3 regions of the Allobosea sp. P4_E12 genome follow, and region 2 is predicted to be linked to each of the others. Evidence: predicted binding sites of a transcription regulator. Region 2 holds the regulator's gene; each other region holds the start of a gene.
The links. The regulator PhoB, encoded in region 2, activates phosphate uptake and scavenging genes when phosphate is short. The targets are predictions, from matches to a motif close to TGTCATNNANCTGTCAT.
Positions count from the first base shown of each region.

Region 1 (8,063 bases), on a different contig from region 2:
TTGAGATAGATCCAGAGCTGTTGGATCAGCGGCTGGTCGAGGCCAAAGCGCGCCCGCAACTGCTCGAGCAGCACCGCATCGGCCGCACCGGCCTCTCCCGCGAGAACCTGCGCGGGATCGCCCGGTGCGGCGCGGATCAGGAAGAAATTCAGGATCGCGATGGCGAAGAGGACGACGATCCCCTTCACCAGCCGGCCCGCGAGAAATTGAGCGAGGTTCATCAAAATCCTTCGGCGCTACGGACGGGCAAGATGACCGGTCCGCGTCTCCCCGAAAGGAGCACGCTCAAACCCGGGATGGTCTTCAGGAAGAGGCGCGTCACAGAGTAGTGGCGTCATGTCGTCCCGGATCGCCGCGACGCGACGTCCGGGACGGCAATGGCCTCACTCCTTCCAGGCGTCGCGGAAACCGTCATCCACGCCAATGCCGGTGGTGACGAGGTTCTTGACGTTGCAGCGATAGATCGTCGGGAAGTCCATCTCGAGCAGCCAAAGTACCGGCAGCTCGTCTGCCAGCAGCTTCTGCACCTTGGTATACAGCTCCTGGCGCTGCGCATCTGTCGGCGCGACGGCCGCCTCGGCGAAGAGCTTGTCGACCTCCGGGTTCGAATACCCGCCGACATTGGCGAAGGGATTACCCTTGGCGATGTTGCTCGAGATGTAGCTGCGCGCCACACCCATCGCCGGATCGCCGAGCTGGTAGAGGAAGTTGAAATTCAGGTCGAAGTCCCAGTTGCTGGCCTTCTGGGTCCAACCGGGCACGTCGGTGTTTTCGATCTGAATCTTGACCCCGACATCCTCGAGATTCTGCTTGATCGCCTCGGACCAACGGCTCCAGGTCTCGCCATAGGGCAGGTTGAGCAGCTTGATCGTCTCGCCCTTGTAGCCAGACGCCTTGATCAGCTCCTTCGCCTTCGCCGGATCGAAAGCATATGTCGGCACGTCGGACGAGTAGAAGCGCGTCTTCGACGAGATCGGCCCTGTCGGCAGCTTGCCGAGCCCGCCCCAGACCACATCCTTCCCGAATTCGCGATCGATCGCGTACATCAGGCCCTGGCGGAATTGCTTGTTGCCGAGGATGCCGTTGCGCACATTCGGCGTCAGCCAGGCATGCGGGGCGAACATCTCCCAGCCGTTGGTCGTCATGCAGGTATTGGGCAGCTTCGAGAGCCGCGCCACGTCGTAGACATCGACAGAGCCCCCGGTCAGCACGTCGACCTTGCCGGTCTCGTACGCCACCGCGCGCGCCGCCGCATCCGGGATGATCTGCCAGTAGATCTCGTCGAGGTTCGGCTTGCCCTTCAGCCAATAGTTCTCGTTCTTGACGAGGTGGATATAGGAGCCCTTCTTCCACTCCTTCAGCTTGAACGGACCGGTGCCGATTGGCGTGTTGTTCGCCGGATTCGCCCGATAATCCGTGCCGTCATAGATGTGTTTCGGGATCATCGGCGCCGAAGCGACTTCCTGGGTCATGATCATCGGGCCGAAGGGCTGCTTCAGTGTGATCTTGACCGTGAGATCATCGACCTTCTCGATTTTCTCGACCTGAGCGTTGACGATCGGCCGCCAGCGCGGATGAACCTCGCGCAGGAACTTATCGAGGGTGAACACGACGTCGTCCGCCGTGAAGGGCTTGCCGTCATGCCAGGTCACGCCCTCCTGGAGCTTGAAGGTGTAGACCTTCGCGTCAGGAGAAATCTCCCAGCTCTTGGCGAGCGATGGCTGCGGATTGAGCTTCTCGTCGTAACGCAGCAGCGACTCGTAGATATTGCCGGCGACCATGTTGGTCGGGCCATTCTGGTTCAGCCCCTGCATCAGCATTGGAGGCTCGGGCTGCACCACGACATGCACGGTGCCCCCCTTCTTCGGCTCCTGCGCGGTGGCTGCCCCGAGCGCGAGCACTGAAGCGGCAAGCGCCAGGCCAAGTCTCAATCCGGTCATCGTTGTTCTCCCGTTCCCCTGTGCCGGTTCCGGCAGCTGCGTGAGCGCACCGGGCACGGCCTCTCTTTTCGACTGGCATCGCGGCCTACCGGGATCGCACCCGAACATGTGCCGATTAGCAAGCTCCGCGCCATTGAAAGCCAGAGTCAAAATTCGTGTCAATGACTGACATGGCGTGTTATTAGACGACACGATGAAAGATCGGGCGATTGGCGCTGCGAGAGGGCCGATGAACAGCGCAGGCGACAGCCGGACCGCGAAACTTCCGCCGGGCGTCCCGATCGTCAGGGCGCTCGACCGGGCCATTGCCCTGCTCCGCGCCTTCCGCCCCGAGCAACCACGCCTCGGGCTGAGCGAGCTCGCTCGCCAGGTCGGACTCGACAAGGGCACGACGCGGCGGCTGCTGCAGACATTGCAGCTCAACGAACTGGTCGAGCACGACGAACGCTCGCAGACCTATGCATTGGCGGTCGGGCTGATCGAACTCGGCAGCGCCGTCACGACCGGGCGCGAGCTTCGGGACGTGGCCGGCCCCTATCTGACCGAGATCGCCGAGAAGACCGGCGCGACCTCGTTCCTATGGGTTCATATCTCGGGCCGCGCACTCTGCGTGGACCGCGTGCGCGCCTCACTGCCGCATGTCGATGCGACATGGTTCGCGGTCGGTGCTCAGGCGCCGCTGAACTGCGGCGGCGGCCCACGGGTGATCCTGGCCTATCTCGACGAGGCGCAGCGGCGACAGGCACTGGCCCTGGAACTGCCAAAGCGCGCGCCGGCAAGCCAGACGGACCCCGACCTGCTCTGGCGCGAGGCTGATCGTATTCGCGCGCAAGGCTGGGAGCTGGCCGCCGACGACTTCTTCATTGGCTTGACGGGCGTCGGCGTACCGATCTTCGACCGCAGCGGCGCGCTTGCCGGCGCACTCAGCATCTCGTCGCTGACCTCGATCGTCGCACCTGAAGGGCGCCCAGCGCATCTCGATGCCTTGCAGGACGCTGCCATGCGCATCGGGGCGCGCCTTCTCCCCGCCTGATCGACGTCTGCCTAAGCAGCAGGCTAGGGAAAGGCAGCTGATTCCTGTATGGGACGCAAGGCGCGCGACGAACCCGCCAATCGGCGAGCGCGCTTGCCGACTGGAGCCGACGCTCGGGCTCTCAAGGGCTTCGAGCGTTCATTTCGCTGCAATGAAGCATGGCCATCACCGCTGAGGCGGTCAATCCACGGCCTTTAAGGCGTTGGACGGCTATTCGATATTGATTTGCCGGCTTTCTAACATAGGTTCTGTTTACGGATGGGAGGGCACAGGTTTCGATGAAGAAGGCGAAGTCAGGATTGGGGAAGCCGCGCTCGCAGATCGCCGCGCTCCCCATCCGCCGATCGCCGACGGGGGAGCCGGAGCTTCTCCTGGTCACGACACGCACGACGCGGCGATGGATCGTTCCCAAGGGCTGGCCCATCAAGGGCAAGAAGAACCATGAGGCTGCGGCGATCGAAGCGCGCGAAGAAGCCGGCGTGATCGGCAAGGCCCACAAGAAGCCCGCGGGGCGCTACATCTATTGGAAGCGGATGAGCGACCACTTCGTTCTCTGCAAGGTGGCGCTCTATATTCTTGATGTCGAGCGTCGGCTTGAAAAATGGGCCGAGCACAATCAGCGGCTTTCGCACTGGTTCACGCTTGAAGATGCTGCCGAGATTGTCGACGAGCCCGGCCTGAAGGCTGCGATCCGCGCGCTGAAGTTGAATTGACCGACGCTGCGGGTTGCGCAGACTCAGCGCCCCTCGGCGGCGCCTCCTGATCCCGGTCACCGCCCGGTCAGGAACAGGCCGGAGACAAAATAGGCGATAGCCGAGATCAGTCCTGCCATCGGCATCGTCACGATCCAGGCGAAGACGATGCCGCGAGCCACCCCCCATCGCACGGCCGTCACGCGCCGGGCGGCGCCGACACCGATGATCGCGCCTGTGATCGTATGCGTCGTCGAGACGGGGATGCCGAGATAGGTCGCCATGAACAGCGTGATCGCGCCGCCCGTCTCCGCGCAGAAACCCTGCTGGGGTGAAAGCCGGGTGATCTTCGAGCCCATGGTGTGAACGATCCGCCAACCTCCACAGAGCGTGCCGAATGCCATGGCCGCCTGGCAGGAGATGACGACCCAGAACGGCACCGAGAACGTCTCGCCCATCATGCCATGCGAGAACAGCAGCACCGCAATGATGCCCATCGTCTTCTGCGCATCATTCGCCCCGTGTCCGAGCGAGTAGAGCGAAGCCGAAACGAACTGCAGCAGCCGGAAGGTGCTGTCGACCTTGATAGGGGCCACGCGCAGGAACACCCAGGAGACGATCAGGACGAGGACCAGCGCCAGGGCGAAGCCGATGGCCGGAGACATGAAAATCGCGACGAAGGTCTTGCCGAGCCCCCACCAGACGATCGACGAGAAGCCAGCCTTGCTCAGCCCGGCCCCGACCAGTCCGCCGATCAGTGCATGCGACGAACTCGACGGAATGCCTGCAATCCAGGTGACGACATTCCAGACGATGGCGCCGGTCAGGGCACCGAAGATGACACGGTCATCGACGATGGCGGTCTGGACAATGCCGGACCCGACGGTCTCGGCGACATGCAGGCCGAAGAACAGGAACGCGATGAAATTGAAGAAGGCAGCCCAGAACACCGCCCAGCGCGGCGCCAGAACCCTGGTCGAGACGATGGTCGCGATCGAATTGGCCGCATCGTGAAGTCCGTTCAGGAAATCGAACAGAAGCGCGACCGCGATCAGGAAGACCAGGGCAAAGGCGACGCTTGAGAAATCCACCGGGCCAACCGCCTAGAGATGTTCGAGGACGATACGGCTGACGCGCTTGGCGACATCCTCGAAACGGTCCACCACCTTCTCGAGATGGTCGTAGATCTCTGCGCCGACGATGAAACCCATCGTGTCCGAAGTCTGGTGCGCCTTGAACAACGCCTTCAGGCCCTGGTCGTGCAGTTCGTCGGATCGCTCCTCGATGGCCCGGATATCCTTGGCGAGTGCGCCGATCGAAATCGCATGTTTCTTGATGTCGCGCAGCATCGGCAGCAGCACGACGACGCGCTCGGACGCCTGGACGATGACCGCCCCGAGTTCCTTCATGCAGGGCTCGAAGCTCGTAACCTCGAACAGCGTGATCGCCTTTACGGTCTTCTGCATCTGGTCGATGGCATCGTCCATCGAACCGATCAGCTCCTCGATATCGCCACGGTCGAAGGGCGTGATGAAGGTGCGGCCGACTTCCAGCATTACCTCCGCGGCGATCTCGTCAGCGCGATTTTCCTGGAAAAGCACCTCGGTGCAACCTGCCTCCACCGGGGTTTCGCCCCTGAGGAGGCCGTTCAGGGCCGCGGCACCTGCCACCAATGTCCTGGAATGGCTCTCGAACAGGTCGAAGAACTTGGGCTCCTTGGGCAGGAGCTTCTGAAACCAGCCGAGCATCGGCGCCTCGTTATGTCATCGATCCGTCACAATCGCGATAAGCGGTTGGTATATCGCTGTAAAGCGGCATGCGCGATCGCACGGGGCGTAATCCCGAGGGCGGCCGTCGCTAGGTGATTGAGAGGGAAATGGTGGGCCGGGCCGGATTCGAACCGGCACCGGCGCTGTTATGAGCAGCGAGCTCTAACCGTTGAGCTACCGGCCCGCTCTTCGCCTAACACCCTCGCCTTCTGTCCCGCAAGACCCCAGGCAGCCCCCGCAACTGAAACGGCCCCGCTGCGTCTCGCGAGCGGGGCCGTTAGCAATGGTTGGATGCAGTGGATCGCTCAGGCCGCCCGGGCGACCGACGCCCCGCCGTGCCCGGCGACGTGTCCCTCGCGGAACTGGAAGCGCCCGATATGTTCGGTCAGCGCGCGGGTCTGCTCATCCGTCAGTGCGAGCGCGGCATTCGTCTCCTCGACCAGCGCAGCATTCTGATGCGCCATCGTGCCGATGCCGTCGATCTCGTTGTTGATGGCGGAAACGTCGCTTGCCTGGCTCCGCGCCGTTTGCGAGATGCCGTTCATCAGTCCGGAGAGATCGTTGACCGAGGACACAATACTTTCGAACATCGCCGAGGTCTCCTCGACGAGGCCGACACCGACCGCGACATCGCCATGCGCGGCCTCGACCAGGCGCTTGACGTCGTTCGAGGCATCCGCCGAGCGCTTCGCGAGACTGCGCACCTCGGCCGCGACGACCGCGAAACCGCGGCCGCTGTCGCCGGCGCGCGCCGCCTCCACTGCCGCATTGAGSGCCAGCAGGTTGGTCTGGAAYGCGATCTCGTCGATCATCGAGATGACTTCCGAGATCTTGTCCGACGACGCGCGGATGCGGCGCATCGCGTCCAGCGCCGAGGCGACGACCTTTTCGCCCTGCTGGGCACGCTGCTCGGCGCTCTCGGCCATGCCCATGGCTTGCGAGGCCTCGTCGGCCGTCTTCTTCACGGTGCCCGCGAAGGCGCCGAGCTGATTGGTCGCCATCGAGACAGCGTTGCTTTCTTCCGTCGTACGCTCGGCGAGGTCGGTGACACCATCGAGAATCTCGCTGGTCGCACTGCGCACGGCCGAAACCGTATCCGAAAGACGCGCGAGCGTGCTTTCGAACTCTTCGGCGAGGCCGTTGGCGCCGTCCTTGAGCTCGGCGAAAGCGCCGTGATAGCTGCCCTTGACCCGGGTCGAGAGCTGGCCAGCCGACAGTTCGGCCAGCACTTCGCAGGTTTCCGAAAGCCCGGCCTGGACGGTTTCGAGCAGGGCATTGACGGAACCCGCAAGCGCGTTGAGCTCGGCATCTGCGAAGCTTGCCGAGACGCGGCGGCTGAAGTCGCCGGCGGCCGCGGCCTCGACCACCTGGCCGAAGGCTTCCCCCAGCTCCTGCATCATCTCACGACGGCGCTGCTGCGCCAGGGCCTCGTCCTCGATCTTCGCAGCTTCGGCGGCTCGCAGCGCCAAGGCATTGTCGCGGAACAGCAGCACGCTGCGCGCAATGTCCGAGATCTCGTCATTGCCCTTGGTCTCGACGGTTGCGTCCAGCTGCCCATCGGCAATGGCCCGTGTCGCCGTCCACAGCTTGTTGAGACGGCCGACGATCATCGGGCGGACATAGAAGAGCGAGAGCGCCAGCGCGACGAGCAGCGAGCCGAGGCCGATTGCGCCGAGCCACCACTTGCTGTCCTCGATCAGGTTGCCGGTCGACGTGCCCGCGGAATGCGCCTCGTCACGAGCCGCCTTGACCAGCGTCTCGACCTCGCGGCGCACCACTTCAGCCGCGCGATTGAGGTCCGACAGGCCGGCGCGGATTGCGCCCTGAGTCACGATGTCGCGGTCGCGCACATCGAAAAGGCCGCTGCTTCCTTCGGCGACGTTGAGGATCGCATTGACCGAGCGCACGCGGCCCTGGTTCGGCACGATCTTCTCAGCGTCGGCGAGGCCGGTGCGGACAAGCTTGGCAATGGCCTGGAAGCGTTCGCGCGCGGTTCCAAGCTGCGAGCTGTCGCTGATCTGGGCGATCTCGCGCAGGATGCCGCCGAGCTCGCTGACATCGGCCTGTAGGCTTCTGGCCAGGTCGAAGGCCGTGAAATCGCGGCCGGCGAGCGATTTCAGAGCCGAGGTCAGCTCGTCGCCCGACAGATTGGCCGCATTCTCGATGCCATAGGCAAGATTGAACTTCGCCTCTTCAGCCTCGGTTCCGACAGCCCTGACGAAGTCCTCTCGGGCCTTTCCCAGGGTCTCGATCGCGATCTGCGCCTCGCTGGAGTTGCGCAACCGCTGCCCCGTCAGATCGTTCAGATCGTTGATCTGCCGTGAAAGTTCGTCGATCGCCTTCTGGGCCTTTGCCTTGTCCTGCCCGCGATCGGAGATCTTGCGCAGCAGTTCGAACTGCTTGGCTTCAATGAGATCGAGCTCTCCCGTCAGCTCGGACCGCTCCTTGGCATTCTGGACTTCGCTGAAACGCGCGGCGAGTGCCGTGGATTTCGTCGCCGCCTGCGAGAGCTCGAGCGCCAGCTCGACCACCGGCATCTTGTTCTCGATCATGTCGTTGACCGTCTGGTTCACCCGGCCATAGGAAAACCAGGCGACCGCGGATGCGACGATCGTCAGTACGGTCAGAA
Region 1 covers NZ_JBFUIY010000001.1:189,886-197,948, forward strand. The annotation lists gene AC1DW9_RS00890 (ABC transporter permease) at 1-221, opposite strand, end outside; gene AC1DW9_RS00895 (ABC transporter substrate-binding protein) at 384-1,940, opposite strand; gene AC1DW9_RS00900 (IclR family transcriptional regulator) at 2,170-2,973, shown strand; gene AC1DW9_RS00905 (NUDIX hydrolase) at 3,252-3,686, shown strand; gene AC1DW9_RS00910 (inorganic phosphate transporter) at 3,743-4,756, opposite strand; gene AC1DW9_RS00915 (DUF47 domain-containing protein) at 4,769-5,413, opposite strand; tRNA gene AC1DW9_RS00920 (tRNA-Ile) at 5,543-5,618, opposite strand; gene AC1DW9_RS00925 (methyl-accepting chemotaxis protein) at 5,740-8,063, opposite strand, start outside.
Region 1: the regulator PhoB is predicted to act here: its motif matches at 5,427-5,443, upstream of AC1DW9_RS00915 (DUF47 domain-containing protein).

Region 2 (8,063 bases):
AGCGTGCGCTTGTATTGCAGGGCGACGAGATCGGCGATGAGCTGACGCTGCTCGATGCGCTCGCCGAGTTTGATGGCGAAGGTCATCGCCGTATAGGTCTCGACCGAGCCGATGCCGTAGATGCAGGAGACGCTGGCGACGATGATGACGTCGTCGCGCTCCAGCAGCGAGCGCGTGGCCGAGTGGCGCATGCGGTCGATCTGCTCGTTGATCGAGGATTCCTTCTCGATAAACGTGTCCGAACGCGGGACGTAGGCCTCCGGCTGATAGTAGTCGTAGTAGGAGACGAAGTACTCCACCGCGTTGTCGGGGAAGAAACTCTTGAATTCACCGTAGAGCTGTGCGGCCAGCGTCTTGTTCGGGGCGAGGATCAGAGCCGGGCGCTGCGTCTCCTCGATCACCTTGGCCATCGTGAAGGTCTTGCCGGAGCCGGTAACGCCGAGCAGGACCTGGTCGCGCTCCTGCCGTGCGACGCCGTCGACGAGATCGGCGATCGCGGTCGGCTGGTCACCAGCCGGCTCGAAATCCGACTGCATGCGGAAGGCGATGCCGCCCTCGGACTTGTCCGGGCGGGCCGGGCGATGCGGCGTCCAGGGCTTGCCGGGATCGATGAAGGGGCTGCCGGACTCGAGCAGGTGCTGCAGCGAATGCGCGGTGACGGAGGCAGCGGTCTCGCCCTCGGCCTCGCCGAAGGCAGAGGCCGCGTCGCCTTTCTTCGGCTTTTTCTTCAGCTTGGTGTCGCCGGGGCGCGGCTCGCCATAACCGGCCTGCGGCTGGTCGCTGAAACCGGAGGCGCCGCCCGGGACCGCCCTGCCGCGGTTGATCGCGGGATTGAGCAGATCGGCGAGATAGCCCTCGAGCGGCTTCAACTCGGGCTTGGTGGCCTTGGAGTTCGGCGTGCGCGCGGAGGCGGGCTTTTTTGCAGGCTTAGCCTTGGCGGTCGTGTCGGAGCTTTTCGGCATGGCGGCAATATGGGGCGAAACCGGGCGGAGCGCGAGGGGTACGCCGTCGCAGCAGGCGGATAACTGACAGCAGGTGACAGGAGTACACCGTGGCAGGAGAAGCCGGATTGAAGCGGTCCCGGGGGTGGGCGCGATGCAAGTCCGGCTTTCATCGCGCGCCGGCGCATATCGAGACGGAGCGAGGCTTATCCGCGGGACTTGGTCTTGCCGCAGCCGCCGGACATGTTGAGGGTCACGGCTGCGCGAATGAGAGCCTTCAATGCCCCTTCGTCAATCGTCTCACCCTCGTGGATGTCGATGGCCCGCCTGGTGTTGCCATCCAGACTGGAATTGAAGAGGCCCGATGGGTCGTCGAGTGAGGCCCCCTTGGCAAAGGTCATTTTGACGACGCTCTTGTAGGTCTCCCCAGTGCAGATCAATCCGTCGTGGGACCACACCGGAACCCCTCGCCATTTCCACTCCTCTACCACCTCAGGATCGGCTTGCCTGATCCATACGCGGAGCTGGGAGAGCATCTTGCCTCGCCAGTCGCCCAGCTCGGTGATCCGCTCGTCGATCATCCGAGACGGGGAGTTTTCGTTCTGGGACTCGCTCTGGCTCATGATCTTCCCTTCTCTCCGGAACTCTCGCTTCTGGGATCGGGCCAACCGTCTGCTCGAGATCGCAGCGCAACCTCTCGAAGAGGCTGGGCCGGCCGGTAAACGTCTTGGAGAGCACGGTGTGTCTGCACGGATCACAACGCATAACTCTCTGGCTATTGATCTGCATTCATAATCATTGGGCTATACGTCAGTCAATCGAAGCCTGCGCGCGCAACGATCGCCGTCGGGTCTCGCAACTCAGGATCAAGGTGGCCGCGACGGACGGCCCGACGCAAGCGCGGCGCTCTTCCGGCATCGGCTGCCCCCTTGGGAACGGGACTGCGCTCGTGATCGGGGGCCAGGGGCAGCGCGCGATGGCTCTGCTCTTGATGGTGCGGCCGGACACGGGGGTGTAGACTGTTCGGGTCTTGTCTTCGGCAGTGCCTGATCCCCATCTCCAAGTGATCGCCGCTTCAGATTCCAGCATCGGGTTGGCGCTGCATCGCAAGCAGTCGTGAGGACGTAACACTGAAAGCTGTGGTCCGGTTCGCCGGATGTGCCGAGATCAATAGGAGGAGGCCAGAATGACTCGCGCCTTCGTCAAGGAAGCCGAGGAAAGAGGGACCCTGGACGAGCTGCCGGACCGGCCAGTCTCGCCTCACCCGAACCTCGTGACGCCTGAGGGGCTCGCACAGATCGAGGCCCAGCTGGCGCGCTGGCATGACGAACACGCGGCGGCGCTGGCCGGAGGCGACCGCACCGAGATCGCTCAGACGCGGCGCGAGTTCCGCTACTGGGCGGCGCGGCGCGCCAGCGCCAAGCTGGCCCCTGCGCAGGAAAGGCACGACATCGTCCGCTTCGGCTCGACAGTGACGATCCGCCGGGCCGATGGGCGCGAGCAGAACTGGCGGCTGGTCGGCGAGGACGAGGCCGATCCGGCACACGGAACGCTGCCCTATGTCGCGCCGTTGGCGAGCGCGCTGATGGGCAAGGGCATTGGCGAGAGCGTCAGCATCGGCACTGAGGCGGTCGAGATCATCGCGATCTCCTGAGGCGATCGTTCAGCTATCCGCGAGCCAGGCCTGAATCCCTGCTGCAGCTGCGACTCCGGTCGCGAAACAGGCCTGCAGCAGATAGCCGCCGGTCGGCGCCTCCCAATCCAGCATCTCGCCTGCGACAAAGGTACCGGGCAAGCGTTTCAGCATGAAGCCTTCCTCGACCTCGGCCGCGGCGACGCCACCGGCGGTGGAGATCGCCCGCTCGATCGGTCTGAGACCGGTGAGCACCAGAGGCGCGGCCTTGATCAGTGCGGCCAGCCTCTCCGCGTCTTCGGGGAGTGGCCCCTTCGCCGCTTCGCGCAGCAGCGCAATCGCGGATGGAGCAAGACCTGCAGCCTTGCGCAGATGATTGCTCAGCGTCACGCCCTTGCGACGATGCGCGAGGCGCTGGACCAGCAGTGCCGCCTCGTGATCGGGCCGCAGATCGATGGTGATGACCGCCCTGCCCTCGCGCAGGATCGTCTCGCGAATCGGGGCAGAGAGTGCATAGACCGCGCCGCCTTCCAGACCCGTCGCATCGATCATCGCCTCGCCGGGCACGGATTGGCCGCCGAAGCTCAGGACGATGCGCTTCAACGGTACTCCGGCAAAACGCTCTCGCATGGTCTGGGACCAATCGACCGTGAAACCGCCATTGGCCGGGCGCAGCGGCGCGATCGCAACGCCGCGCGCCGCCAACAAGGGTGCCCAGCCACCATCCGAACCCAGCCGTGGCCAGCTCGCACCGCCGAGCGCGAGCAGCGTCGCGTCGGGCCGCGCCTCGACATCGGCGCCATCGCGGCTCCGGAACGTCAGAGCTCCCGCTTCGCTCCAGCCGGTCCAGCGCTGCCCAGGCGCGAAGGCGACGCCGAGACCATCGAGCCGGCGCAGCCATGCCCGCAGCAGGGGCGAGGCCTTCATGGCGCGCGGGAAGACGCGGCCGCTGCTGCCGACGAACGTGTCCTGCCCGAGCGCATCGGCCCAGTCGCGCAGGGATTGTGGCGGGAAGGCGCGAATGGCCGGCTCCAGCCAGGCTTGCGCATCGCGATAGCGGGGCAGGAACCTGTCGAGCGGTTCGGAATGGGTAAGGTTCAATCCGCCGCGCCCGGCCAGCAGGAATTTGCGGGCCGGCGAGGGCATGCGATCGTAGATCGTGACGGTGTCCCCGGCTGCCGCAAGGCGCTCGGCCGCGATCAGCCCGGAGGGCCCTGCTCCAATAATGGCGACGTGATGTGTGGGCATCGGTCCGGCTTGCCGTCAGCGCGCCCTGCAGTCAAGGGTAATCCCGCCCCGAAGGCCATCGACAGGGAGGAACCATGCCGACCATCGCCGCCTATTTCGGCGCAGCCATTCTCGAAATCGCCGGCTGTTTCGCGTTCTGGGGCTGGCTCCGGCTCGACAAGCCCATCTGGTGGCTCGTACCCGGACTGTTTTCGCTCGCCCTGTTCGCCTGGCTGCTGACGCTGGCGGAGAGCGAAGCCGCCGGACGGGCCTATGCCGCCTATGGCGGCGTCTACATCGTCAGTTCGCTCGCCTGGCTCTGGGCCGTGGAAGGCTTTCGCCCCGACCGCTGGGACATTATCGGTGGGCTGATCTGCCTCGCCGGCGCGGCGATTATTATCGCAGGGCCGCGCTAGGGTATCGGCCCGAAAGGTGGATTGCGGTTTTCGGGAAGGCCGATGCAACCATAGACGGTTAGATCGTCGGGCGGATTCGATATCCGGCCCGATGATCCAAGTCCCCGATGATCCAAGTCTCAGCTCCGCGCAAAGGTCTCGTCGAAGGCATAGCCGGCACCGCGCACGGTCCGCAGCGGGTCCTTGGCGTTGTCAGGAGTGATCGCCTTGCGCAGCCGGCCGACATGGACGTCGACGGTGCGCTCGTCGATATAGACGTCGCGGCCCCAGACCGCGTCGAGCAGCTGGGCCCGGGAATAGACCCGCCCCGGCGCCTGCATCAGGAATTCGAGCAGGCGGAACTCGGTCGGGCCGAGATGCAGCTCGCTGCCTGAGCGGCGGACACGGCGGGTGGTGCGGTCGAGTTCGAGATCGCCGGCGGCCAACAGGCCGGCGACATGACCCGGCTTGGCGCGGCGTAGCAACGCCTGGATGCGGGCGATCAGCTCGGGCAGCGAGAACGGCTTGACGACATAGTCGTCGGCCCCGGTGGCGAGGCCGCGCACACGCTCGGTTTCCTCGCCGCGGGCGGTGAGCATGATGATCGGCACCCGCTCGGTATCGCGACGGGTCCGCAGCCTCCGGCAGAGCTCGATGCCGGAAAGGCCCGGCAGCATCCAGTCGAGCAGCACGAGGTCCGGCGTATGATCGCGCAGATGCAGCTCGGCATCGTCGCCACGCGCGACGCTGTCGACCTCGAAGCCCTCGGCTTCGAGATTGTAGCGCAGCAACAGGGTCAGCGGCTCTTCGTCCTCAACGATCAGGATGCGTGCAGGCATGTCTCACTCGGTCCCAAAGGTGTCGGGCGCCGGTCACTCACCGGTGGCGGCGTCCAGAAGGATATTGGTCGTGTCGAGCTTCGGGCGGGCTGCGTCCAAGGCTTCGCCCGTGACGAGATAGTGGATCGTCTCGGCGATGTTGGTGGTGTGGTCGCCGATGCGCTCGACATTCTTGGCGCAGAACAGGAGATGCGTGCAGAAGGTGATGTTGCGCGGGTCTTCCATCATATAGGTGAGCAGCTCGCGGAAGAGCGAGGTATAGAGCGCGTCGATCTCATCGTCGCGGCGCCAGACCTCCATGGCCTTCTGCTCGTTGCTGACGGCGTAAGCGTCGAGCACGTCCTTGAGCTGGGCCTGAACCAGGCGGCTCATATGCTCGAGGCCGACGACCGCGCGCGACGGCGGCTGGAACTGGCCGGAGATGGCGACCGCGCGCTTGGCGATATTCTTGGCGAGATCGCCGACACGCTCGATATCGGCGGCGATGCGGATGGCGGAGATCAGCTCGCGCAGGTCGTTGGCGAGCGGCTGGCGCCGGGCGATGGTGAGCACCGCCTTCTCCTCGACCTCGCGCTGCAGATTGTCGAGGCGCTGGTCGGCGCTGATGACCTTCTGCGCCAGACCGGTGTCGCGGCGCACCAGGGCGACCGTCGAATCGCCGAGCATGCGCTCCGACATGCCCCCCATCTCGGCCAGGCTGCGGCGGATCCCCTCGAGATCGGCATCATATGAGCGGACGATGTGATCAGTCATCGCGGCGTATCCTTTGTCGGCAAAGCAGTTGGAAGGCTGGGCGCCGGTTCAGCCGAAGCGGCCGGTGACGTAGTCCTGCGTCTGCTTCTTGTGCGGGTTCATGAAAATGGTGTTGGTGGCGTCGAATTCGATCACCTCACCGAGATACATGAAGGCGGTGTACTGCGAGATACGCGCCGCCTGCTGCATGTTGTGGGTGACGATGACGATGGTGAAGTCGGTCTTGAGCTGCTCGAGCAGGTCCTCGATCTTGCCGGTCGAGATCGGATCGAGCGCCGAGGTCGGCTCGTCGAACAGGATGACTTCCGGCTTCTGGGCAATGGTCCGCGCAATGCAGAGGCGCTGCTGCTGGCCGCCGGACAGGCCCATGCCGGAGGTCTTCAGCTTGTCCTTGACCTCGTCCCAGAGCGCGGAGCGGCGCAGCGCACCTTCGACGCGGTCATCGAGCTCGGATTTCGGCGGCTTCTCATAGAGGCGGATGCCGAATGCGACATTGTCGTAGATCGACATCGGGAAGGGCGTCGGCTTCTGGAACACCATGCCGACGCGCGAGCGCAGCTCGTTCACGTCGATATCGTTGCTGATGACATTGCGGCCGTCGAGCAGGATCTCGCCGGTGGCGCGCTGCTCCGGATAAAGCGAGTAGATCCGGTTGAAGATGCGCAGCAGGGTCGACTTGCCGCAGCCCGACGGTCCGATCAGGGCCGTGACATGGCGGTCCCGGAAGTCGAGATTGATGTTCTTCAGCGCCTTGTGCTCGCCGTAGTAGAAATCGAGGTTCTTGACCGCGATCCGGACGGGGGCCTCGGCATCAAGCGCTTGCGGGCTCAGTTCCAGCGTCGAAAGCATCGACTTGTTCCTTCAGATCGAACGCGACGAGGGTTTGGGGCCGTTCATTTGCCGCCCCGCACGATACGGCGGGCGATAAGCGAGAGGCACAGGATCGAGACGGTGATGATCAGCGAGCCGGCCCAGGCGAGCTGCTGCCAGTTCTCATAGGGGGCGGAGGCGAACTGGTAGATCGTCACCGGCAGGTTGGAGACGCCGCCGACGAGGCTGGGCGAGAACCAGAAATTGTTGTTCAGCGCGGTGAAGATCAGCGGCGCCGTCTCGCCGGCGATGCGCGCCAGGGCCAGCAGGATACCGGTGACCATGCCGGATTTCGCCGCCCTCCAGGTCACGCTGGTGATGACGACCGAAGGCGGGGCGCCGAGCGCAGCACCGGCTTCGCGCAACGAGCTCGGCACGAGGCGCAGCATGTCCTCGGTGGTGCGCACGATCACCGGGATCGCGATGATGCCCAGCGCCACGCCGCCGGCCCAGCCGGAATAGCCGCGAAACGGCTCGACCAGGATGACGTAGACGAAGAGGCCGATCAGGATCGACGGCGCGGAGAGCAGGATGTCGTTGATGAAACGGATCAGGTCCGCGAGCTTCGAGCCCTTGCCGTATTCGGCAAGATAGGTGCCGGCGAGCACGCCCACCGGCGTCGCCACGGCGATGCCGAGGAAGGTCAGCACGATCGAGCCGACAATGGCGTTGGCAAGGCCGCCCCCCTCGCTGCCGGGACCGGGCGTGACCTGGGTGAAGGTCGCGACGGAGAGCCCGCCGATCCCCTTCACGAGCAGCATGCCGAGAATCCAGAACAGCACGAAGATGGCGAGAAGAGTGAAGCTGGTGGCGATGATCTTCATCGCCCGATCCGCGGTGCGGCGCGCGGGGCGGACGCGGCCCCAGACCTGATGAGGCGTCGTTGCGGGCGGGGTGACGGCGCTGTTCATGGCCAGGCTCCGCTCAGAAGGACTTGACGCGCGCGACAAGGATACGCGCGATCACGAGGACGACGAAGGTGACGAAGAAGAGGATGCAGCCGAGCGCGATCAGCGCGTTGAGCTGCAGGCCCATCGCCTCGTTGAATTCGTTGGCGATGCGCGAGGCAATGGTCGAGCCGGGGTCCATGATCGAGGCCGAAAGCCGGTTGGCATTGCCGACGACGAAGGTCACCGCCATGGTCTCGCCAAGCGCGCGGCCAAGACCGAGCATGATCGCGCCGATGATCGAGACGCCGGCCTGCGGCACCAGCACATGGCGCACGACCTCCCAGGTCGTGGCGCCGATGCCATAGGCGCTCTCACGCAGCACGGACGGGATCTGCTCCAGCATGTCGCGGGTGATCGAGGCGATGAAGGGGATGATCATGAAGGCGAGGATGATGCCGGCCGTCAGGATGCCGAGCCCCGAGGGCGAGCGCGAATACAGCACGGTGCCGACCAGC
Region 2 covers NZ_JBFUIY010000008.1:128,734-136,796, forward strand. The annotation lists gene uvrB (excinuclease ABC subunit UvrB) at 1-962, opposite strand, end outside; gene AC1DW9_RS12595 (DUF1801 domain-containing protein) at 1,148-1,564, opposite strand; gene greA (transcription elongation factor GreA) at 2,128-2,595, shown strand; gene AC1DW9_RS12605 (TIGR03862 family flavoprotein) at 2,605-3,822, opposite strand; gene AC1DW9_RS12610 (YnfA family protein) at 3,897-4,217, shown strand; gene phoB (phosphate regulon transcriptional regulator PhoB) at 4,337-5,035, opposite strand; gene phoU (phosphate signaling complex protein PhoU) at 5,069-5,788, opposite strand; gene pstB (phosphate ABC transporter ATP-binding protein PstB) at 5,837-6,637, opposite strand; gene pstA (phosphate ABC transporter permease PstA) at 6,682-7,569, opposite strand; gene pstC (phosphate ABC transporter permease subunit PstC) at 7,583-8,063, opposite strand, start outside.

Region 3 (6,951 bases), on a different contig from region 2:
CGCGGCCGAGCCCCGGCCCTGGCACAGGATCGGCGGCTCCTGTGCACGGGCGAAGCGCACGATATCGTGGACCGTCAGGAAGTAGCGCGCGTAATCGAGCTTCGCGATCAGTGCGAATTCCTTGTGCAGCAGGTCGCGTACCTTGCTCGGGACGCCCTCGGGATAGCGCCTGTGCGCCCCTTCCCAGGCGAGACGCTCCAGATGCTCCTGCGGAGTGCTCCCGGGAGGCACCGGCTCGTCCGGATACTCATATTGCAACTGGTCGAGCGAGAACCGGCAGCGTTCGAGGAAGCGCACCGTCTCCGCCACCATCTCCGGCGCATGCCGGAACAGGTGGGCCATCTCGCGCGGCGATTTGAGATGGCGCTCGGCATGGGCCTCCAGCATGCGCCCGGCCCGCTCGATCGAGACATGCTCGCGGATGCAGCTGACGACATCCTGCAAGGGCCGCCGCTCGGGCACATGATAGAGCACGTCGTTGACGGCAAGGCAGGGCACACCCGCCCTGGCCGCGAGCAGCGCCAGTGCATCGGCCCGGCGCCGGTCGTCGCCGCGATGCGGCATGTCGATACCCAGCCAGAGCCGACCCCGCGCAAATTCGGAAACGCTCGCGAGAGCCGTAGCGATCTCGCTCTCCGGCCGCCGTTCCGGCATCAGGATCAGCAGCATGCCCTCCGCGAATTCGCGCAGGTCGGAGAGCGTGAGGATGCATTCGCCCTTCTTCTCGACCTTCATCTTGCCGTGGGTCAGCAGGCGGCAGAGCCTGCCATAGGCGTCGCGATCCTGGGGATAGGCGAGCAGGTCGGGCGTGCCATCGGACAGGACGAGGCGGACCCCGACCGCGAATGTCAGCTTCGTTGTGGCGATACCCGCCTCGCGCATCGCCGCATGGGCCCGCACCACGCCGGCCAGAGAATTGCGGTCGGCGAGCCCGATTCCGGCAAGGTCGAGCTCGGCCGCCCGGCCAACCAGTTCCTCCGGACTCGAGGCTCCGCGCAGGAAGGAGAAGTTGGAGGTGACCGCGAGTTCGGCATAGCGCACGGCTGGTCCTCCCGGGGCAGCCTCGAGCAGGCGATTGCCATTGAGCCCGCTCACGCGAAAAGCCCGTGCATGAACCAGGGGGGATGCGCGGCCTCGCGGCCATAGAGTCCGTCGCGATAAAGCCAGAAGCGCCTCCCGCCCGGCTCTTCGACGCGAAAATAGTCGCGGGTCGGCGCGATCCTGCCCGTCGTCGCCCACCATTCGGCGGCGATCCGCTCCGGCCCCTCCGCCTTGGCGACCTCATGCAGCACGCGCCGCCAGCGGAAACGCGTCGGCGGTCCGTCCGGAATTTCGGCCAGGACCTCGATCGGCTCAGGCCGCGACAGCAGCCGGAGGGGCCGTTCCGGGACAGCGCTCGGCGCCGGCCAGTCCGGGGAAAGGCCGAGCCTTGCCAGCTCGCCATGACGCAGGGCGGGCACCGCCAGCGCCGCGCGCTCGGGATCATGGCTGTCCTGCGCCAGGAAACGCCGCACGCGATCCGGGCCGATCCGGGCCGCGATCGCATCGGCGACCTCCGTCAATGCCCGCTCGGCAGCGGCTTCGTCGGGCTCCTCCTTCCCCGCGGCGGCGAGCGTTCCCTGATCGACGGCGAAAGGCTCGGTCGCACCGGCCGAGAGCCGGATCAGGTCGAAGCCGAAGCCGGGATCGAGCGGGTCCGCCAAGGCATCCAGCTTCAGGGCGAAGAGCCGGTCGAGCGCAGCCGGATCGCGCAACGGCATCCCGGTCTCGATGCCGAGACGGCGCACGGCCCCGTCACTGCGGAAAAAGCTCGCCTCGAACAGTCTTGCGCCTTCGCCGCGCGCTTCTAGCATGCCGGCGAGACTTTCCTCCAGGCCGGCCAGGGCGGCCCGGATACCGGCCTCATGCGCCAGCGGCTCGGCAAAACGCCGCTCCGCCATACAGTTCGGCAGCGGTCGTCGCGGGGACAGCGCCTGCGGCAGGCGGCCGAGCGCCTGGTCGAGCCTGTCGAGCAGGTCGCGGCCGAAACGGGCGGCCAGCGGCGCGCGCGGCCGCGTCTCCAGATCGGCGATATGGGTGAGGCCCATGCGCGCGAGCCCGTGCTGCCGTGCCGCCTCCAGTCCAAGCGCCGCGGTCGGCAAGGGCCACAGGGCCTCGCTCTCCCCGTCCGGCGGCACGATGCCGCCGCGCCCATAGCGCGCGACACCCCAGGCGGCGCGCGCCGTCCCGGCAATGGCGGCGCGCAGCGTAAAGCCCTGTCGTTTCAGCCGAAGCAGGCAGTCGCGGCCAAGCGCGGCCTCGCCGCCAAAGAGATGGGTGCAGCCCGAGATATCGAGCAGCAATCCATCCTCACCATCGAGCGCGACCAGCGGTGTATAGCGGTCGCACCAGTCGGCAACGGCGCAGAGCAGGGCCGCATCGGCCGCCCTGTCCTCCTCGACCACGACCAGCCGCGGGATCATCGCCCGCGCATCGGCCAGCGCCATGGTCGCATGAAGGCCGAGACGTTCGGCTTCGGCATCGAGGCTCGTCAGCCGGAAGGCGCCCTTCGCCTTGCCCACCACAACAAGAGGACCAGGATCATCCGCTGGCCCGCCGGGCTGCGGGCCAGGCCTCTGCGATATTGCCCGAACGGATGCGCCCTGGCTGCGCCTGATCCGGTCGATGGGCAGGCGCGGGAACCAGAGCGACAGGAAGCGGCTCGCGGAAGCTATACGCATGACTGTCCCACTCCATCACCCACTGCCCTGTCGCCCCATGCCGGTTGCGCAGCACCGTGACCGCAAAATTCGGCCGGCCCGGCCCATGCGCTCTCATCCGTCCCTCCGAAGGCGCCGCCGAAACCGACCAGCGGATCGTCGCCGCGCTTGGAGCAGGACTGCTTCCCAGCCGCAGGAGAAAAGCCGTCGCGCCGGCATCCCGCGCCGCCAGGACGAGACGCCGGCTGGCCGTGAGATCGAGGCAGGCCGGCGCACCTTCGAGCTCGATCACCACCGCGCCGATACCCGAGCGCGGGTCATTGCCGCGCGGAAAGGCGTCGCCCGCCGCCTTCAGCACGGCAAGCGGATCGCGCCCCCGCACCGCAAGCACCCGGTCGGGATCGAGCCCGAACGCCGCAAGCCCCGGCGCATAGAGTTCGCCCCCTTCCGCGCCGGCGGAATCCTGCCGCAGCCAGACGACCGGCCGCCGCTCCAGCCGCGCGATCAGCCCGGCGACGAAGCCCGTCGCCGCTGGAGCCTGATGCGCCGCAGCCACGATCTCGTGCAGGGCATGGCGGCGCAGCGGCCCCAGCGCCGCATCGGCCGCCGCGTGGCCAAGGCTGAAGCTCGCCTCCTCGCCCAGCGAGACGGAGACGCTTTCCAAACCGGCAATGCTTCGCCGCAGCGCGGCGACGGCATGATCGCTCACGTCTTGGCACTCCAAATGTTCCTATTTTGTTCTTTATGACTCCGCCGCCTCAGACGAGTCAACAGCCTCCGTGACGCCCCGCCCCACAGCCCCCGATCCTGCTGTCACGGCCCTGTCATCTGTCGCCGATACCGGTTTGCGCACTGCAAGAGAGCATGAGCTCCGGACTGCGCCTCGCCCATGTCCGGATGTCGCCATGCTCGCTCCTCGATGGGAAGACCGTTCATGCTGCGTATCGAAGGCCTGACCAAGCGCTTCAGCGGCAAAGCCGCCGTGGACAATGTCTCGCTGTCGATCCCGAAGGGCGAAATGGTCGGCGTCATCGGCCGCTCCGGCGCAGGCAAGTCGACCCTGCTGCGCATGATCAACCGCTTGGCGGAGCCGAGTTCCGGCCGCCTGATCAGCGACGAGCGCGATGTCACCGCATTGAAGGGCGCCGAACTGCGCGCCTGGCGTCGCGACACCGCGATGATCTTCCAGCAGTTCAATCTCGTCGGCCGCCTCGACGTGCTGACCAATGTCCTGCTTGGCCGGCTCAATCACCGCTCGGCCTTCCTGACGTTGGTGAAGAGCTTCTCGCCGGACGACAAGATCCGCGCCATCGCCGCACTCGAGCGTCTCGACATGGGCCATCTGCTCGCCCAACGCGCCGAGACCCTTTCGGGCGGCCAGCAGCAGCGCGTCGCGATCGCCCGTGCCTTGGTCCAGGAGCCGAAGGTCATCCTTGCCGACGAGCCGATCGCTTCGCTCGATCCGCGCAACACCCAGGTCGTGATGGATGCGCTCTTCCGCATTAATCGCGAGGACGGCATCACCGTGATCTGCAATCTGCATGATCTCGATATCGCGGCGAAATATTGCGACCGACTGATCGGCATGGCCGCCGGCAAGGTCGTGTTCGACGACGTGCCGCAGGCGCTGACCCGCGAGATCGCGGCCGAACTCTACGGCATCGAGGCCAAGGATGCCGGCGCCGAGGCGCTCGACGCGCTCGATGCCATCGCCATCGCCGAAGCCAAGCGCGCCAAGCAGACCGCAGCCTGAGCCGGGTTCAAGCCCGGCCAGGACCACTCACGCCTGAAAAGACCACCAACAGCCTTCAACAGGAGCAAACCATGCTGACCCGTCGTCATACCCTCACGCTCGCCGCCGCCGGCCTGGCCGCGACGCTCGCCGCTCCCGCCTTCGCGCAGGACTGGAAAGCCAAGTATCCGGAGCTGATCTTCGCCATCATCCCGTCCGAGAACGCGTCTGGCGTCGTCGAGCGCTACACCCCCTTCGTCAACTACCTCGCGAAGGAACTCGGCACCAAGGTGACGCTGCGCATCGCCAACGACTATGCCGCGATCATCGAAGGCCAGCGCGCCGGCAACATCCATATCGGCATGTACGGCCCCGCCTCCTTCGCCCGCGCCCGCATGACCGGCGCCAAGGTCGATGCCTTCGCGATCGAGACCAATCTCGACGGCACCAAGGGCTACCACTCCGTCTTCTACGTGAAGAAGGACTCGCCCTATCAGAAGGTCGAGGACCTGAAGGGCAAGAATCTCGGCCTCGTCGATCCCAATTCCACCTCTGGCAACAATGTGCCGCGCTTCGTGCTCGACGGCATGAAGATCGAGCCCGAGACCTTCTTCGGCAAGGTCGTCTATACCGGCAGCCACGAGAACGCGGTCATCGCGCTCGGCCAGGGCACCGTCGACATCGCCGCCAACTGGTGGAACGACGAGCAGGAATCCAACCTGCAGCGCATGGCCCGCAAGAACATGGTCAAGGCCGACGATTTCCGGATCATCTACAAGTCCGAGCAGATCGTGAACTCGCCGATGGCCTATCTTTCCGACCTGCCGGAGCCGCTCAAGGCCTCGATCCGCGACGCCGTCCTCAACCTCGCCACCAAGGACAAGGTCGCCTTCGACAAGATCTATGAAGGCAAGCAGGGCCCGCTCGTCGCGGTCGACAACAAGGCCTACGACCCGATCATCGAACTGAACAAGTTCGTCGACGCGCTCCGCAAGAAGAAGTCTTCGTAAGCGCTTACCCGCCGACCGTCATGGCCGGGCATGTCCCGGCCGTGACGGAGTGGCGTCCCGCCGCGACTGGCGAACCCCGCGACGGAACCAACATGACCCTGACGATCGATCGCAACGACCCCGCCATTCGCGGCCATGCCGATCTCTATCGGCGCGAGATGGGCGCAAAGCGCCGCCAGGCCCTGCTCGGCGCCGCCATCTTCATCGCCTGCGTCACCCTCTCCGCGATCGGCTCGGAGGTCGATCTCGCGAAATTCGCCGCAAACGCCTGGCGTTTCCCGAAATACATCCTCGAGACCCTGCCGACCCTGCACCTCGCCACGCTCGGTGCCGATCTCAAGGAATGGTACTGGGGCCTGAACGGCTGGCTGAAACTGCTCTGGCAAACCCTGTTGATTGCCTATGTCGGCACCGTGCTGGGCGCCGTCGGCGGCTTCCTGCTCTGCTTTTCCGCCGCCGCCAATCTCGGCCGTGCCGGCTGGCTGCGCTGGGCCACCCGCCGATTCCTCGAATTCTGCCGCACCGTGCCGGAGATCGTCTTCGCGCTGATCTTCGTCATCGCCTTCGGCCTCGGCCCGCTGCCGGGCGTGCTCGCCATCGCGATCCACACCATGGGTGCGATGGGCAAGCTCTTCTCCGAGGTGGTCGAGAACATCGACATGAAGCCGGTCGACGGCCTCACCGCGACAGGCGCGGGCTGGTGGCAGACGATCCGCTTTGCCGTCGTCCCGCAGGTGCTTTCCAATTTCGCCAGCTACGCGCTGCTGCGCTTCGAGATCAATGTCCGCGGCGCCTCGATCATGGGCTTCGTCGGGGCCGGCGGCATCGGCCAGGATCTGATCGAAGCCATCCGCAAGTTCTACTTCACCGATGTCAGCGCCATCCTGCTGCTGATCATCGTCACCGTCATGCTGATCGACTACGGCACCGAGCGCCTGCGCCACGCCCTGCTCAACCTGGAGCACCGCTCATGAGCCTCGTCCTCACCGCCACCGAGCGCGCCGATCTCGTCCGTCGCCACCAAGGCGCCATCGACGGCTCGCTGAAGACACGCCTGACCACCATCGCGGTCGTTGCCGCCCTGCTCGGCCTCTTCCTCTATGGCCTGACCACACTGGAAGTCTCGTTCTGGAAGATCATCACCGGCATCGGCAATCTCGGCACATTCGTCGTGCTGATGCTGCCGCCGGATCCCGGCTCTGCGGCCCGCGCCGTGATCTTCGTGAAAGCGCTGTTCGAGACCATCGCCATCGCCTTTCTCGGCACCATCCTCGCCGCGATCCTCGCCTTCCCGCTCGGCTTCCTCGCAGCCAAGAACGTCGTCGCCAACCGCGTCATCCATTTCCTGGCGCGCCGCTCGCTCGACACCGTGCGCGGCGTCGATGCCCTGATCTGGGCCCTGATCTGGGTCAATGTCGTAGGCCTCGGCCCCTTCGCCGGCATGCTCGCAATCATGACCAGCGATCTCGGCGCCTTCGGCAAGCTCTATTCGGAAGCGATCGAATCCGCC
Region 3 covers NZ_JBFUIY010000002.1:299,723-306,673, forward strand. The annotation lists gene AC1DW9_RS03420 (error-prone DNA polymerase) at 1-1,095, opposite strand, end outside; gene AC1DW9_RS03425 (Y-family DNA polymerase) at 1,092-2,564, opposite strand; gene AC1DW9_RS03430 (ImuA family protein) at 2,581-3,408, opposite strand; gene phnC (phosphonate ABC transporter ATP-binding protein) at 3,634-4,452, shown strand; gene phnD (phosphonate ABC transporter substrate-binding protein) at 4,524-5,441, shown strand; gene phnE (phosphonate ABC transporter, permease protein PhnE) at 5,534-6,415, shown strand; gene phnE (phosphonate ABC transporter, permease protein PhnE) at 6,412-6,951, shown strand, end outside.
Region 3: the regulator PhoB is predicted to act here: its motif matches at 3,511-3,527, upstream of phnC (phosphonate ABC transporter ATP-binding protein).